2 regions of the Halomonas sp. G11 genome follow, and region 1 is predicted to be linked to the other one. Evidence: predicted binding sites of a transcription regulator. Region 1 holds the regulator's gene; the other holds the start of a gene.

Region 1 (7,162 bases):
AACGGCGTACAGGAATACGATCGCTGCCGCAATCCAGATGCCCGCGGTGTTGGGCACTTCCAAGAAGCGCGAGAAGGCGACGCCCGCACCGGTCATCTGACCGATAACGTAAGTCACCGAGGCCACGATCAGGCAGATAACCGCCACCAGACGGGCCGTGTTGCTGTAGAACCGGTCGCCGATGAAGTCGGGAACGGTAAACTTGCCGAACTTACGCAGGTAGGGCGCAAGCAGCATGGCGAGAATGACGTAGCCGCCGGTCCAGCCCATCAGGAAGGTGGAGTTGGCGTAACCACCAGAGGCCAACAGACCCGCCATTGAAATGAAGGAGGCCGCTGACATCCAGTCCGCAGCGGTTGCCATCCCGTTGGTGATCGGATGGACGCCGCCGCCAGCGACATAGAAGTCTTTTGTTGACCCCGCACGTGCCCAGATCGCGATGCCTATATACAAGGCAAAGGAGGCACCTACGAAGAGCAGGTTGATTGCAAATTGGCTCATACCGGCTTACTCCCCTAGGCCAAATTTTTCGTCGAGCTTGTTCATTTTCCAGGCATAGAAAAAGATCAAGGCGATGAAGGTGAGAATTGACCCTTGCTGAGCAAACCAGAAGCCCAGATCGGTACCACCGACAGGGATTGAGGCCAGTAGCGGGCGAAAGAGAATAGCGCAGCCGTATGAGACGAATGCCCAGACCGCCAAGCATCCAATAATGGTACGGACGTTGGCTTTCCAGTATTCAGCAGCATTGGATTTGTCGTCTGCCATTGTGTTGCTCTCCACTAGTGTTTTTTAGGTTGGAAAGTTCACTCGGAATAGCGGTTGACCCACCAGGCCAATCGCACGTTTTTAGATCCACTCGCATTTTGTGATGTCATGAATCAGCCGTTCGTTAACACGTCACTTGGCCAAGGTGGATTTTGAGTGGTGCAACGACGTGCGATTACCCTGCATGACTCACTGACAATACTGGGCAATAAATGCAAAAAATAAATCCCAGACTTTGGTATCAATAAACTTTGGTGGTGATCAAAAGGTAGCCAATCACTTGAAAATGAGCCTTTTTGTGGGTTTTTGACGCCAATGGGCAAAGTTTTATTAGCGACATGGGACGATGGTCTAGGTGGGGAGTATAGGGCGATGTTTGCTATGTTCTAAAGATGGTAAGCCGTCTTTTTAAATACGTCTAAAAGCGACGGTTTATTTTGTCAGTGACACGCCGCCAACATAAGTAAAGCGTATTAGACATTAGCGCAATAATCCAAAGTAGTAGTTGCGAGACTGGCTGTGTAAGAGTGGTTGAGAAGAGTGGTCGAGAAGAGTAACTGTGAGATGTAATTGAGACCGTCAGGCTTCCTGACGCCGCATTATGCTAACGAGGTCATGCCCATGGTAGATGTAGACCTTTCCCAGCCCCCGTTTTCACTGCTGGATGACGAGGGCAAGGATCACGTGCGTCGTGGCATGGATCTCGCCTATTTTGAACGCCACGATATTATTGTCGAGACAGGCCAGGCTGGCGAGTACGTCTATGTGATCCACAAGGGTGAGGTCGCTGAACTGGATCCTACCTTGCCGTCGTCCATGTCGCGTATCGGGCACTACACGGCAGGCGATCTATTTGGCGCAATCAGTATATTGAACGGTAAAAGCCGCTACCGCTTTCAAGCGGAGCAGGAATGCCTGTGCTACCTGATGCCCAAGGCGTTATTCAAGACACTGTGTAAAGAGTACCCCGAGTTTAGCCAGTTCTTCCGCCAGTCGCTGGCCCATAAAGCTCGCCTGTTGACCGAAAAGCGTGCCGAAGGCGGCGTGACGATGGCGGGCTTTATGCTGGCCCGCGTCAGCGAATGCATGCGCGCACCGCTGCTGCTGCCCGCCAATGCGGATATCGACAAGGCCGTGCGCACGCTCAGCGATAGCCATGCCGACAGTTTGCTGGTCGAGGCCTCAAACCAGACGGGTATGGTCACCAAGACCGACCTGCTCAATGCCATTGTGCTGTCGCAGCGTCCGGTGACCACGGCGCTTGCCGATATCGCCCAATATACCCTGGTGACGGTGAGGCCCGCTCAATACTTGTTTGAAGCGCTGGTCAGCATGACCCGCCACAAGGTGACGCGTGTCGTGGTGGTAGACGATAAACAGGTCGTCGGCGTGGTCGAGCTGACCGATGTGCTGAGCTATTTCTCCAGTCGCAGTTATGTGGTCAGCCTCCAGGTCGAGCAGGCCCAGGACTTGACCGAGCTGGCAGCCGCCAGCCACCGCACCCCCGAACTGGTCAGCGCGCTGATGGCCCAGGGCGTGAAGCTACGTTTTGCGATGGACCTGCTGGCGGCACTGAACGGTCGCATCATGAGCAAGGCCTGGGAGTTCACGATTGACGCAGCGCATCAGCAGGACAGTTGCATGATGGTCATGGGCAGTGAGGGGCGCGGTGAGCAAATTCTCAAGACCGATCAGGATAACGGACTGATTCTTGCCGATGATGCTGACTGGCCAGCGGTGCAAGACGACATGCAGTGGCTTACCTCGACCTTGATCGAGTTGGGGTATCCGCCGTGTCCGGGCAATATCATGGTGTCGAACCCGGATTGGGTCGCAACGGTAAGTGAATGGAAAGGGCGCATTGCGCGCTGGGCAAGCGCGCGTGACGGCGACAGTCTGATGAAGCTGGCCATCATGCTCGACTCTCACGGTGTGGCCGGCAATCCGAGCCTGCTGGAAAGCGTGCGCGAGGAGCTGTTCGAGCGCTGCTCGCGGGATGAGTTGCTGCTGTCTTACTTCGCCCGCACCGCGCTGCGCTTTTCCACGCCGCTGACGCTGTTCGGTTCACTCAAGAAGCCCCAGCACGGTATCGATATCAAGAAAGGCGGCATCTTTCCCATTGTTCATGGTGTTCGCACTCTGGCGCTCGAGCGGCGTATTCATGCCACCTCGACGTTTGAGCGTCTGGATGCCCTGGCCGAGGACGGGCGACTCAACCGTAGTTTTGCCGATGACCTTGGCGAAGCCCTGGCGCTATTCAGCGAGTTGCGGCTCAAACGGCAACTGGATGACCTCGCCAACGACGGATCCGATGATCAACAGGAGCGCTCCAACCGGGTCGTGGTGCAGGAATTATCGTCGTTGGAGCGCGATTTACTGCGCGAAGCGCTGCATATCGTCAAGGATTTCAAGCAGCGTCTATCCCATCGTTACCACTTGGAGTATTCGTGATCAGTCGACACTATCTGGACGCCCCTTTCGCCTGGCTTGGCGGCATGCTGCGCAGAGGAAGCGAGCGCCGCCGCTATGCAGCGTCTCCCTACGCGTGGCTTTTCCAGCCCTACCTGGGCAATGAACTGGTGGCATTGGCTTGCTTTGCCCACCATGGCGTCATGAGCGTAGCAGCGGTGACGCTGCGCCAGCACCAGGTGCTGACCAGTCGTGCCTGGGTGGCAGCGCTAAGGGAAGATGCGCGCGGAGGAAGTGATGCCGCCGAGCGTCGTCATCAGCTGCTGTATAGCGTCGAGGCCACCAAACCGCTGAACATTGAAAGTCTGCGCTCGCTGGTTGAGTTTATCGGCAATCGGCCAATCATTGGCTGGCAACTTGATCAGCGTCTCGCCCCGTTGGAGCAGGCGCTGCGTGATCATTTGGGGTTTGGGCTGCCCAATGCCCGGGTGGATGTCACCAGACTGCACCAGCGCCATCTGCGGCGACTACATCCCCAGGCGGAACAGGAAGCCGAGCTGGCGCGTGCGCTTGACTGCTGGCAAGTGCCCAGCAAGACGCCCCAGCGGGCGCTGGAAGACGCCACAGCCAGCGCACTTCTGTACCTTCGCCTGCAGCGTAACGAGGTGGATACTGTTTCATAGCGGCCTACGATTGGGTCATTGCGCTGGGAGTTGCTAGAATAACGGCTGCTTCTTTTACCATCGGCAGTGCTATTACCATGCAACATGATCCTGTTCATTTTGACCCGGCGTTGGCGACTGCCGACCCGGCACCCGGTTTATCCGACGCCTCGGAAGCCCACGATGCCAAACAAAAACGCGAGTTCAACAAGCTGCAAAAGCGGCTTCGCCGCGAAACGGGCAATGCGATTATCGATTATCGCATGATTAACGAAGGCGACCGCGTCATGGTCTGCCTCAGCGGTGGCAAGGATAGCTACACCATGCTTGAGATGCTGCTGAGTCTGCAGCGCAATGCGCCGGTCAACTTCTCGCTGATAGCCGTGAATATGGACCAGAAACAGCCGGGGTTTCCCGAGCATGTGCTGCCGACCTATCTCGAGCAACGCGGGGTGGATTACCATATTCTGGAACGTGATACCTACTCGGTGGTGAAAGAGAAAACCCCCGAGGGCAAAACCACCTGCGCGCTGTGTTCGCGCCTGCGGCGTGGGTCGCTGTATGGCTTTGCCGAGGAAATCGGTGCGACCAAGATCGCCCTGGGGCATCACCGGGAAGATATTCTGGAAACGCTGTTTTTGAACATGTTCTTCGGCGGCAGTCTGAAATCGATGCCGCCCAAGCTGCTCTCCGACGATGGCAAGAACATCATCATCCGGCCCCTGGCCTACTGCAAGGAAGCGGATATTGCCGAGTACGCGCGCCTGATGGCGTTTCCCATTATCCCCTGCAACCTGTGCGGCTCCCAGCCCAATATGCAGCGCCAGGTGGTCAAGGAAATGTTGGCCGAATGGAACAAGAAACACCCTGGCCGCCTGGAAAGCATGTTCAAGGCCGTCACCAACGTCGCGCCTTCACAGCTGGCCGACCGCGACCTGTTCGACTTTGCCGGGCTGGAAGCCAAGCAGGCGGAATTGCTAGCCGGGCGTATTCAGGCGCTTAACGTTGGCTAGCAACCTTCTTCTTCGGCGAGCCGCTGCAGCTTCGCCATGTCGAGGATCTGTACCTCACGACCGGAAACGGCGACCACCTCCTGCGACTGCAAGCGGCTGACAATCCGGCTGACGGTCTCGACGGCCAGGCCCAGGTAGTTGCCGATGTCGGCCCTGGGCATGGAAAGACGGAAGCTGTAGGGCGAGTAGCCACGGCGGCGAAAACGATCGGAAAGCGTGACCAGAAAGGTCGCCAATCGCTGATCAGCGGTCTTGGCCGATAGCAGGCGCATCATGCGCCGGTCATTGCGCAGCTCTTTGCTCATGCTGCGGTATATCTGACCGCGTAACTCGGGCAGCTTTTCAGACAGTCGGTCGAGGCGGTCAAAGGGAATCTCGCACACGGTGGTGGTTTCCAGAGCGATCACGCTGCCGGGGTAGTGCGGCTCATCGATCGCATCGAGCCCCACCAGTTCGCTGGGGAGGTAAAAGTTGGTCAGTTGGTCATGCCCGCCACCTTCGCTGGTGATCTGCTTGAGGCTCCCGGAGCGGACCGCATAGACGCTGTTGAAGGCATCCCCCTGATGGAATAGAGCCTCGCCTTTCTTGAGGGGCGCGCGTCGCTGGATGATCGCGTCGAACTGATCGATATCCTCAAGCTCCAGTGCCAGCGGCAGGCACAGCGAACTCAAGCTGCAGGTCTGGCAGCGTGCTTCGTGCAGAGCGCCGCGCCGCCGATGCGTGGCTTCCAGCATAAAAGTCTCCAACAGAGATGGCGTGACCTCATTATGGAAGCTGGCGCCCATGAATAACAACCGCTAAACAATATTTGAGTAATGATGGCTGGCCTCAGAGGGCAAGCGTGCATCAAAGGCCATGGCCAGGTGGCGTATCAACAGACGGCCGATAGGCGTCACCTCGAGTCGATGTTCTCGGATATCGATCAACCCGTCGTGCTGGGCCTGCTCCAGGGCGTTCAACGCCGATTGGAAATAGCCACGCGCATCGATCTGCCAGCGCTCACTGAGCGTCGATAAGTCAAGCCGCATATCACACATTAGCCGCTCGATGGCATCACGCCGGATCAGATCGTCTCGGCATAGCCGTATGCCGCGTTGTGTGGCCAGTTGCCCCTGGTCGATCGCCGCCTGGTAGTGCCCAAGCTGGCTGTGATTTTGCGCGTAGCTGTCATCCAGACGTGAGATAGCGGAGACGCCAAGGCCGATAAGGTCGCATTGGGCGTGGCTGGAATAGCCTTGAAAGTTGCGTTGCAGCGTACCGCGACGCTGGGCGATGGCCAGACTGTCGTCGGGCCGGGCAAAATGGTCCATACCGATATGCACGTAGCCAGCAGCCGTCAGCATTTCAATCGTGATACGCAGCATCGCCAGCTTTTCATCGCGACTGGGCAGCTCGGCATCAAGAATCCGTCGCTGCGGGGGGAATCGCTTTGGCAGGTGGGCGTAATTGAAGACCGACAGGCGTGCGGGGTTCAGTTCGATGATCTGGCGAAGGGTTTGCGCAAAGCTGTCGGCGGTTTGTCGTGGCAGGCCGTAAATCAGGTCGAGATTTAACGAACGGAAGCCCAGGCGGTGGGCTTCGTCCATCAAGGTTTCGGTCAGCGCCCGCGGCTGGGGGCGGTTGATCGCCTGCTGAACCTGTGGGTCGAGGTCTTGCACGCCCAGGCTCAAGCGATTGAACCCCAGTGACTGCAGGTGACGCAGCGTCAATACATCGGCTTCGCGAGGGTCGATTTCGATGGCGTAGTCGCGCTCAGGATCGTCTGAAAGCCCGAAGTGGGCATCCAGCTTATCCACCAGTTCGCTCATCTGATCGAGGGTCAGAAACGTCGGCGTGCCACCGCCCCAGTGGAGCTGCTCCACCGGGCGTCGGGTATCCAGGTTCTGCGCTGTCAGCGCCATTTCCTTGTCGAGCCTTGCGAGATAGGACGCGGCGAGCGCGGTGTTTTTTGTCGCGATCTTGTTGCACGCACAGTAAAAGCAGACGTTGCGGCAGAAGGGGATGTGCACATAAAGTGACAGCGGCCGTTGGGTCTGGTTACTGCGTTGCAGCGCCGCGCTGAAATCGTCGACGGTAAACGATGGGTCAAAGGACAGCGCGGTCGGGTAGGACGTATAGCGCGGGCCGCTTCTCGCATAGCGATGGAGGCGGTCAGCGTCCCACACCGCCGCCGCGAGTGGATTACCCGGCGCTGATTGATCTGAGTGAATAGGGGCAGGCATGAGGCAGGGCTCCAGGCTGAGTCTTGCGTCATGGTAGCGAGTGCCGCCCACGGCAACGTTGAGCCACGTCAAGGAAACGCCCGTTAGC
Region 2 (7,162 bases), on a different contig from region 1:
AAGCCATTCAGCTTTTCCAGTAAGTCGGTCACCTGTGCCTGAATTTGTGCAAAGCCACCTGACGTTGTGGGGAACACCGTATGCCCCGAGAAAGACTCCGGCACATAGTGAGCGGCCAGATCCTCGCGGAAGTTCAAGTCCACAAACATCGCCCCTGTCAGCAGGTTGCCGCTTTTGAGGGAAGCACGTAAGCCCAGTGTGAACATGCGCTTGAAGCGAGCATCCCACTCGTCAAGATCCACGTCGGCATTCTCGATGCCGAGTCGCTGGGGTTCGATGCGAATCAGCAACGGGATGGCAAACTGTTCCCGTGAATCCGGCTGAGGTGCTGTGAAATTCCAGGGGACGGCGGCAACGGTGCCGAGCCTAACGCCACGAAACTCAACAGGTGCTCCTTTGGAAAGCCCGCGAACAGTATCGTCGACAAGTAGGACATATTCCAGATAACGGTTAAAGGTACCCTGGCGAGCGCTATCTTCATCGGTATAAAGCTCGAAACGGGTGTTGTTGTCAACGGGCTGCCCCATCGGCAGGTCTTCAGGGACGCCAAAGGTGACGCCCCCGCCCAGCAAGGTCTCAATGGAGTCCACGTTGACACGAACGCCGTCGGCATCAAGTCGAAAATCAATGCCGCTGGCACTCCAGAAGCGCGTGCTTTCTGTGACGAGCTGATCATACGGCTCTTCAATGAATACCTGATGGTGCATGGTGCGTGACTCGGCATCAAAGCGGGTTTCCTCGATCCGGCCGACAGTGAAGCCCTGATAGGAAACCGGGTCGCCCACGCGCAATGAATTGCCTAACTGGCTGATAAGGCTGACTCGCAAGCCTGCCACGCCAGCCGGGGCAACAGGCGGGGTGTCCATGACTTCAAATTCGCGTTGAGGCTCGGAGGAAGAACCCGGCTGAAGTTGTATGTAGGCCCCCGAAAGTACGGTGCCCAAGCCGCTGATCCCTTCGCGTCCGATCCGCGGTTTGACGACCCAGAAGCGGCTATCCTCGCGCAGCATGGCTTCCGCTTCAGGCTGTATGCGGGCGCGTAAAACGGCTTGGGAAAGGTCGTCGGATAGCTGAACGCTTTGTACGCGGCCGATTTCAACGTTACGACTGCGTATCAGCGTATTGCCAGCTTCGATCCCCTCGGCGTTCGGCATCGTCAAGGTGATCATGGTGCCCCGGGAGGAATAGTTGTCGTATACCAGCCATAAGCCAATGACCAGCGCGACAATGGGTACAATCCAGATGGGCGAAAGCCGTGTCTGGGGGCTGGGTTTGGCACGATGCATTGCCGCTTCGCCCTGTGGTTCGTTGGAGGGCATGTCGTTTTCGTTAGCCATTAATCACTTCCTTACGGGCGTCGCTTTGTCCTGGCGATGTCGTTATGGGGGTATCCCAAAGCAAACGTGGGTCAAAGGTCATGGCGGCCAGCATGGTCAGCACGACCACTGCTCCAAAGGCGAGGGCTGCCGGCCCCGGGTTGATCGTCATTAGCGAATCGGCGCGGATGAGCGCTACGAGAATGGCGACGACAAACACATCGACCATCGACCATCGACCGATAAACTCGGTGATCCGGTAAAGCGTTGTTCGCGTTTGTGCATTGAAGGCGTCGCTACGGTGAGCCACGCTGCATAGCCAGGCCAGCGCGAACAGTTTGCCGACGGGAACAATGATGCTGGCCACAAAAATGACGCCTGCTATCGGCCAGGAGCCGCCTTGAATCAACTCGACAATGCCGCCCACGATCGTCGAAGGGGAGCTATTGCCGAGGCTGGTTGTGGTCATGATGGGAAATACATTGGCCGGTATGTACATGATTGCGGCAGCAGCGAGTAATGCCCAGGTGCGTTGGACGCTATGCGGAAAGCGAGGGTGCAGCCGCTCATGACAGCGCACACAATAATGCTTGCCGTTTGGCGCCAACCGATTGATCAGCCCACAGGTGGGGCAACTGGTAAGCTGCTGGGACGCGGCTGACATGCCTGTTTGTGTGCCTTCCGGGGCCAGTGGCTCGCCCTCCAGGGCAAACCACATCCAGTCGGCATCAATCGATTGCACTGTCATCAACAGAAGAAAGGCAAAGGCGCAAAACGCCCAAAACGACAGACCCAGTTCAATATCAGCAAGCCCCGCCACTTTGATCAAGCTAACCAGGGCGCCCACGATAAACACATCGGCCATCATCCAGGGCGTTAAATGGCTCAGTGAACGAGCCGTTGAACGGCTGAATGGCAATGGTGCGTTGCGTAACAAACCGTATTGCAGCCATAAGGTGCCTATCAAATACACCGCGGGCAACACCACGATGGTCATGATGACGCCGATAGCCACCAAGGGTTGATGAAAGGCAATCAGCGTGGTTGCCGTTTCGGAAAGCTCGATACGGTTGCTCACCCCGCTATAGCTGAAACTGACAAAGGGGTAGGAGACCGCCAGTAAAAGAGCAATAAGCGATGCCATCGCGAGTGCCATGCTGCGCTGGGCTGGGTAACGATTGCGCTTGACCAGGACATGCGAGCAGCGCGGACAGCAGGCTTTTTCACCGGATTTGAGGGGCGGTAACGCCGATACCCAGTCACATTCATGACAGGCGCGCAGGCGTCGCCTTTGAGTGCGGGCCTCAGGTGGTTGTTGGTCAACAAGCGGCGCATTGACCTTCAAGTTGGGATGTCTGCTTAGCCAGTTCTGTGACAAATGATGATCTCGCTCGCGTGAGTAGGCAAAGCAATACGCTCTCGGTTATAAGTCTGTCAAATGTTGGGTAAAATTCACCTGATCGTTATCAGGTTGTCGTTGACCTTGAGCGATGAATGAATAATGATCGCCACGCGAATTTGCAGCCTCTCCGGCATGGCGGGTCATTCAATGCCCAGGCCATTGCCACCTTGTGAAAATGCCATCCAAAGGAACCTTATGTTACTTGCTCTTATCGCCGTTGTCGTTGGCTTGATACTGCTTATCTGGAGCGCTGAGAAATTTATTGATGGCGCCGCGGCGACGTCTCAATGGCTGGGGCTATCCCCCCTGTTGATTGGCATGCTGGTGATCGGTTTTGGCACATCGGCTCCCGAGATGATGGTGTCGGTGCTGGCAGCAGTGCAAGGTAACCCGGGGTTGGCCGTGGGTAATGCCTACGGTTCCAATATCGCCAATATTGGCCTGGTGCTGGGGTTTGTTGCTTTATTGGCGCCATTGGCCGTGCACTCGAGCGTCATTCGCAAAGAGATACCGCTGTTACTGGTAGTGATGCTGGTGACCGGGCTGATGCTGTTGGATGGCTGGGTGGCCCGCTGGGAGGCAATCTGTTTATTGTTGGCACTGGTGGTATTTATCGTTATCAGCGTTGTGCGTTCTAAAGGCCAGCAGGACGATGCGCTTATCTCGGAAGTGGCGGAAACGCTGGATAGCAAACCCATGTCGCGGGGTAAAGCCATCATCTGGACCCTGGTTGGTCTGGTGCTGTTGATTGCCAGTTCACGCCTTTTGGTCTGGGGGGCTGTCGAGATCGCCGTCGCGTTTGGCGTCAGTGATCTGATCATTGGTTTGACCGTTGTGGCGATTGGTACCTCATTACCCGAGCTGGCTTCATCGATTAGCGCACTGCGTCGTAATGAGCACGATATGGTACTCGGCAATGTCGTGGGCTCGAACCTATTCAACAGCCTTGCTGTGGTTGGGTTGGCAGGCGTCATTACACCGATTGAAACCGGTCAGGAGGTGCTTCAGCGTGACTGGGTCGTCATGTTGGTGATGACAGTGCTGATGATGCTGTTCGCGTTCTCCTGGAAAGGTCGCCCGCGGCGCATCAACCGCTTTGAGGGCGGTGGATTATTAGCGCTTTTTATTGCCTATACAGGCTATCTGGTGAGTGTGGTCGTGTTGGCCTGAGTTGTTTGTATAACCGTCGTTATCGCCTGGGGCTTAAAAAATTGACCTGCGTCAACGCGACACGGTGAAAACCCAAAACGCATGCCGCATCCATACCTTCTAAGCTGTAAACTCAAGGGGTTGTTGATCAAATAAGCTTAGTGACTACAAATAGAAGAGCGTGATCCAAAGGGACTCACCTAAGCTTGTTTTAAGCCTTTTAGAAAAAGGCTCCATGGGACCTTAGGAGGGAGTTATGGAACTTGATCCGCTATTGCTATCGAGACTCCAGTTCGCATTCGTCGTGTGTTTTCACGCCATCTTTCCTGTCTTCACGATCGGGCTGGCGTCCTATATTGCGGTTCTGCACGGGATATTCTACAAAACGGAAAACGACGCCTGGGATCGCCTGGCACAATTCTGGACCAAGATGTTTGCCGTTGTGTTTGGCATGGGGGTCGTGACAGGCATCGTGATGTCGTTTCAGTTCGGTACGAACTGGAGCAACTTCTCTTTCGCCACGTCAAATTTCCTTGGGCCTGTCCTCAGCTACGAAGTGGTGACCGCTTTCTTCCTTGAGGCGGCATTTCTGGGTGTTTTGCTCTTCGGGCGTGGCAAAGTACCAGAAGGGGTGCACCTGTTTGCCGCGATCATGGTGGCGGTGGGTACCTTTATTTCCTCGTTCTGGATCCTTTCCGCCAATAGCTGGATGCAAACCCCAGCAGGCTATGAAATGGTGGATGGACGCTTCCATATCACCTCCTGGATGGCGGCAATCTTCAATCCCTCCTTCTGGTACCGCTTTGTGCATATGGGCATGGCGTCGTTCCTGACCGGTGGCTTTGTGGTGGCAGGTGTCAGCGCCTGGTTCCTCCTGCGTAATCGTGATGTCGAAGCGAATAAAAAAGCCCTTTCAATGTGTCTGTGGCTGTTGCTTTTCCTGGCACCGGCGCAGGCTGTCGTCGGTGATTTTCACGGCCTTAATACGTTGGAGCACCAGCCCACCAAGGTGGCGGCAATGGAGGGGAATTGGGAAACTCAGTCCAATGTGCCACTTTTGCTGTTTGCACTGCCCGATCAGGAAGCTCAGGAAAACCGCTTTGAAATCGGTGTTCCCAGCCTGGCAAGTCTCATCCTGACCCATAGTGCGGACGGCGTAGTCCCGGGTATCAACGAAATGGCACCTGATGAACAGCCCCCTGTGGCGCTTGTTTTCTGGTCGTTTCGTGTGATGGTGGGGATTGGGCTTTTGATGATAGCCGTCGCGACAGTTGGCTTGTTTCTCCGCCGTGGAGGACGTTTCTTCCAGTCGCCGCTCTATCTTAAAACACTGGTAGGTATGATTATTTCCCCTTTCCTGGCCGTGCTGGCCGGCTGGGTGGTCACCGAGTCGGGGCGCGCGCCATGGCTGGTCTACGGTGTCATGACCCATGCTGAAGGGTTAACCCCTTCGCTGACAGGCGGTATGGCGCTGTTTACGCTGCTGGGCTACGTCGCCGTGTATGCCGTCGTGTTCTGGGTGGGTATTTACTACCTTACTCGTGTCGTGCGTAACGGCATGCTGGCGGACTCCATGGAAGTAACCGGCGAAGTCGAGCGAGCCAAACGTCCTTTCTCTGCGGCTCACACGCCTTTCGACAGTGATTATGAGGGAGCAACCAAATGATCAGCCTTGACCTTGCAATAATCTGGGCCGGCATTATTGGCTTCGGCGTTATCATGTACGTCATTATGGACGGCTTCGATCTGGGATTGGGGATACTTTACCCCTTTGCACCGGATGAAGCGTCGCGCGATGTAATGATGAACTCAGTCGCACCGGTGTGGGACGGTAACGAAACCTGGTTAGTATTGGGGGGAGCGGGGCTTCTGGGCGCCTTCCCGCTGGTTTACTCCGTGTTCCTGCCGGCGCTTTATATCGGCGTGTTTTTGATGCTGGCGGGATTGATTTTCCGCGGTATCTCATTTGAGTTTCGCTTCAAGTCGAAGAAAAATCGCCATTGGTGGAACCGCGCATTTTGTGGAGGATCCGCTGTCGCTGCTTTTGCTCAAGGCGCTGTCGTAGGTGCTTATATACAGGGCTTTGCGGTAGAGGATTTTGTCTATGTAGGCGGTGCGCTCGATTGGCTGACACCGTTTAGCGTGCTGACTGGTCTGGGCTTGATGGCGGGCTATGCCCTGCTGGGCTCGACCTGGCTGATCCTGAAGTCGGAAGGTTATGTGCAGCAGTGGGCCTACCGGATAACCCCGAAACTGTTGCTGGCCGTGCTGGTGGTGTTTGGTATTGTCAGCCTATGGACACCGTTGGTGAGCCCTGAGGTGCGCGATCGTTGGCTCAGCCAGATTCACTTGATCTGGGTGTTCCCCATCCTTGCGATGGTCTGTGCTTATGTGCTTTTCCGCGCTGTTAAGCGCCAGCAAGAAGGCTTGCCGTTTGTCGCCTCGCTTGGCCTGTTCATTTTCACCTACCTGGGTTTGATTGCCAGCAAGTGGCCGGTGATCGTGCCGCCCAACTACACTATCTGGGATGCTTCCTCGGCCCCGGAATCCCAGCTCTTCCTGCTGATCGGTGTGCTGTTTGTCATCCCCATCGTGCTGGCCTATACCGCTTGGACCTACTGGGTCTTCCGTGGCAAGGTGCGCGTCGGAGAGGGTTACCATTAAGCCGATGGCAGCCGTTCCCAGCCATAAGAAGCTTACGCCGCGCCACTGGTTAACCTCGCTTGCTGCATCAGAACGCAAGCGGCTAGCGGGCGCGGCGTTCTTTGGTACCTTGGCAGGCTGTCATACCGTACTGATCGTAACGGGCCTGGCCTGGTTGATTGATCAACTGGTGGTTGACAGCCGGTCGCCAGGTGACTTGACGCCTGTTTTCGCGCTCCTGGTCGTCGCCGTGTTGTTGCGTGCGCTGTGCCAGTGGACCTCAGAACGATTGAGTCTGGATGCCAGCCTTCGCATCAGGCGCAGGGCCCGTGCTCAGCTGCTTGATAAAATCACTGCCTTGGGCCCCGCATGGCTGACATCACAGCAAAGCGGGGCCATTGCGGCTCAGGCGGTAGAGCATATTGACGCCTTGGACGGCTATTTTGCGCGCTATCATCCGCAACTGCGGATCACCATGTGGGTGCCGCTCGTCATTCTTGCCGTGGTGGTATGGCTGGATTACCTGGCTGCTGTTTTCCTGCTGCTGGCGGCACCGCTGATTCCGCTGTTTATGGCCCTGGTGGGGATGGGGGCAGAGCGCATGAACCGTGATCAGTTCGCCGCCGTTGCCCGACTGTCAGCGCATTTCATA

The links. Region 1 encodes FNR, which switches genes on or off when oxygen is low (the NO sensors DNR and NnrR bind a similar motif). Its sites were predicted from a motif close to TTGATNTANATCAA; they were not measured.
Region 2: a site for FNR is predicted at 3,930-3,943, ahead of ADS46_RS01765 (cytochrome ubiquinol oxidase subunit I). Genes of this name have one in related genera too.

What each region holds. Positions count from the first base shown of each region.
Region 1 covers NZ_LYXG01000013.1:105,903-113,064, forward strand. The annotation lists gene ADS46_RS07710 (sodium:solute symporter family protein) at 1-501, opposite strand, end outside; gene ADS46_RS07715 (DUF4212 domain-containing protein) at 508-768, opposite strand; gene ADS46_RS07720 (putative nucleotidyltransferase substrate binding domain-containing protein) at 1,390-3,219, shown strand; gene ADS46_RS07725 (DNA polymerase III subunit epsilon) at 3,216-3,860, shown strand; gene ttcA (tRNA 2-thiocytidine(32) synthetase TtcA) at 3,938-4,852, shown strand; gene fnr (fumarate/nitrate reduction transcriptional regulator Fnr) at 4,849-5,586, opposite strand; gene hemN (oxygen-independent coproporphyrinogen III oxidase) at 5,650-7,074, opposite strand.
Region 2 covers NZ_LYXG01000002.1:119,561-126,722, forward strand. The annotation lists gene pqiB (intermembrane transport protein PqiB) at 1-1,337, opposite strand, end outside; gene ADS46_RS01755 (paraquat-inducible protein A) at 1,330-2,661, opposite strand; gene ADS46_RS01760 (calcium/sodium antiporter) at 2,914-3,888, shown strand; gene ADS46_RS01765 (cytochrome ubiquinol oxidase subunit I) at 4,124-5,533, shown strand; gene cydB (cytochrome d ubiquinol oxidase subunit II) at 5,530-6,531, shown strand; gene cydD (thiol reductant ABC exporter subunit CydD) at 6,536-7,162, shown strand, end outside.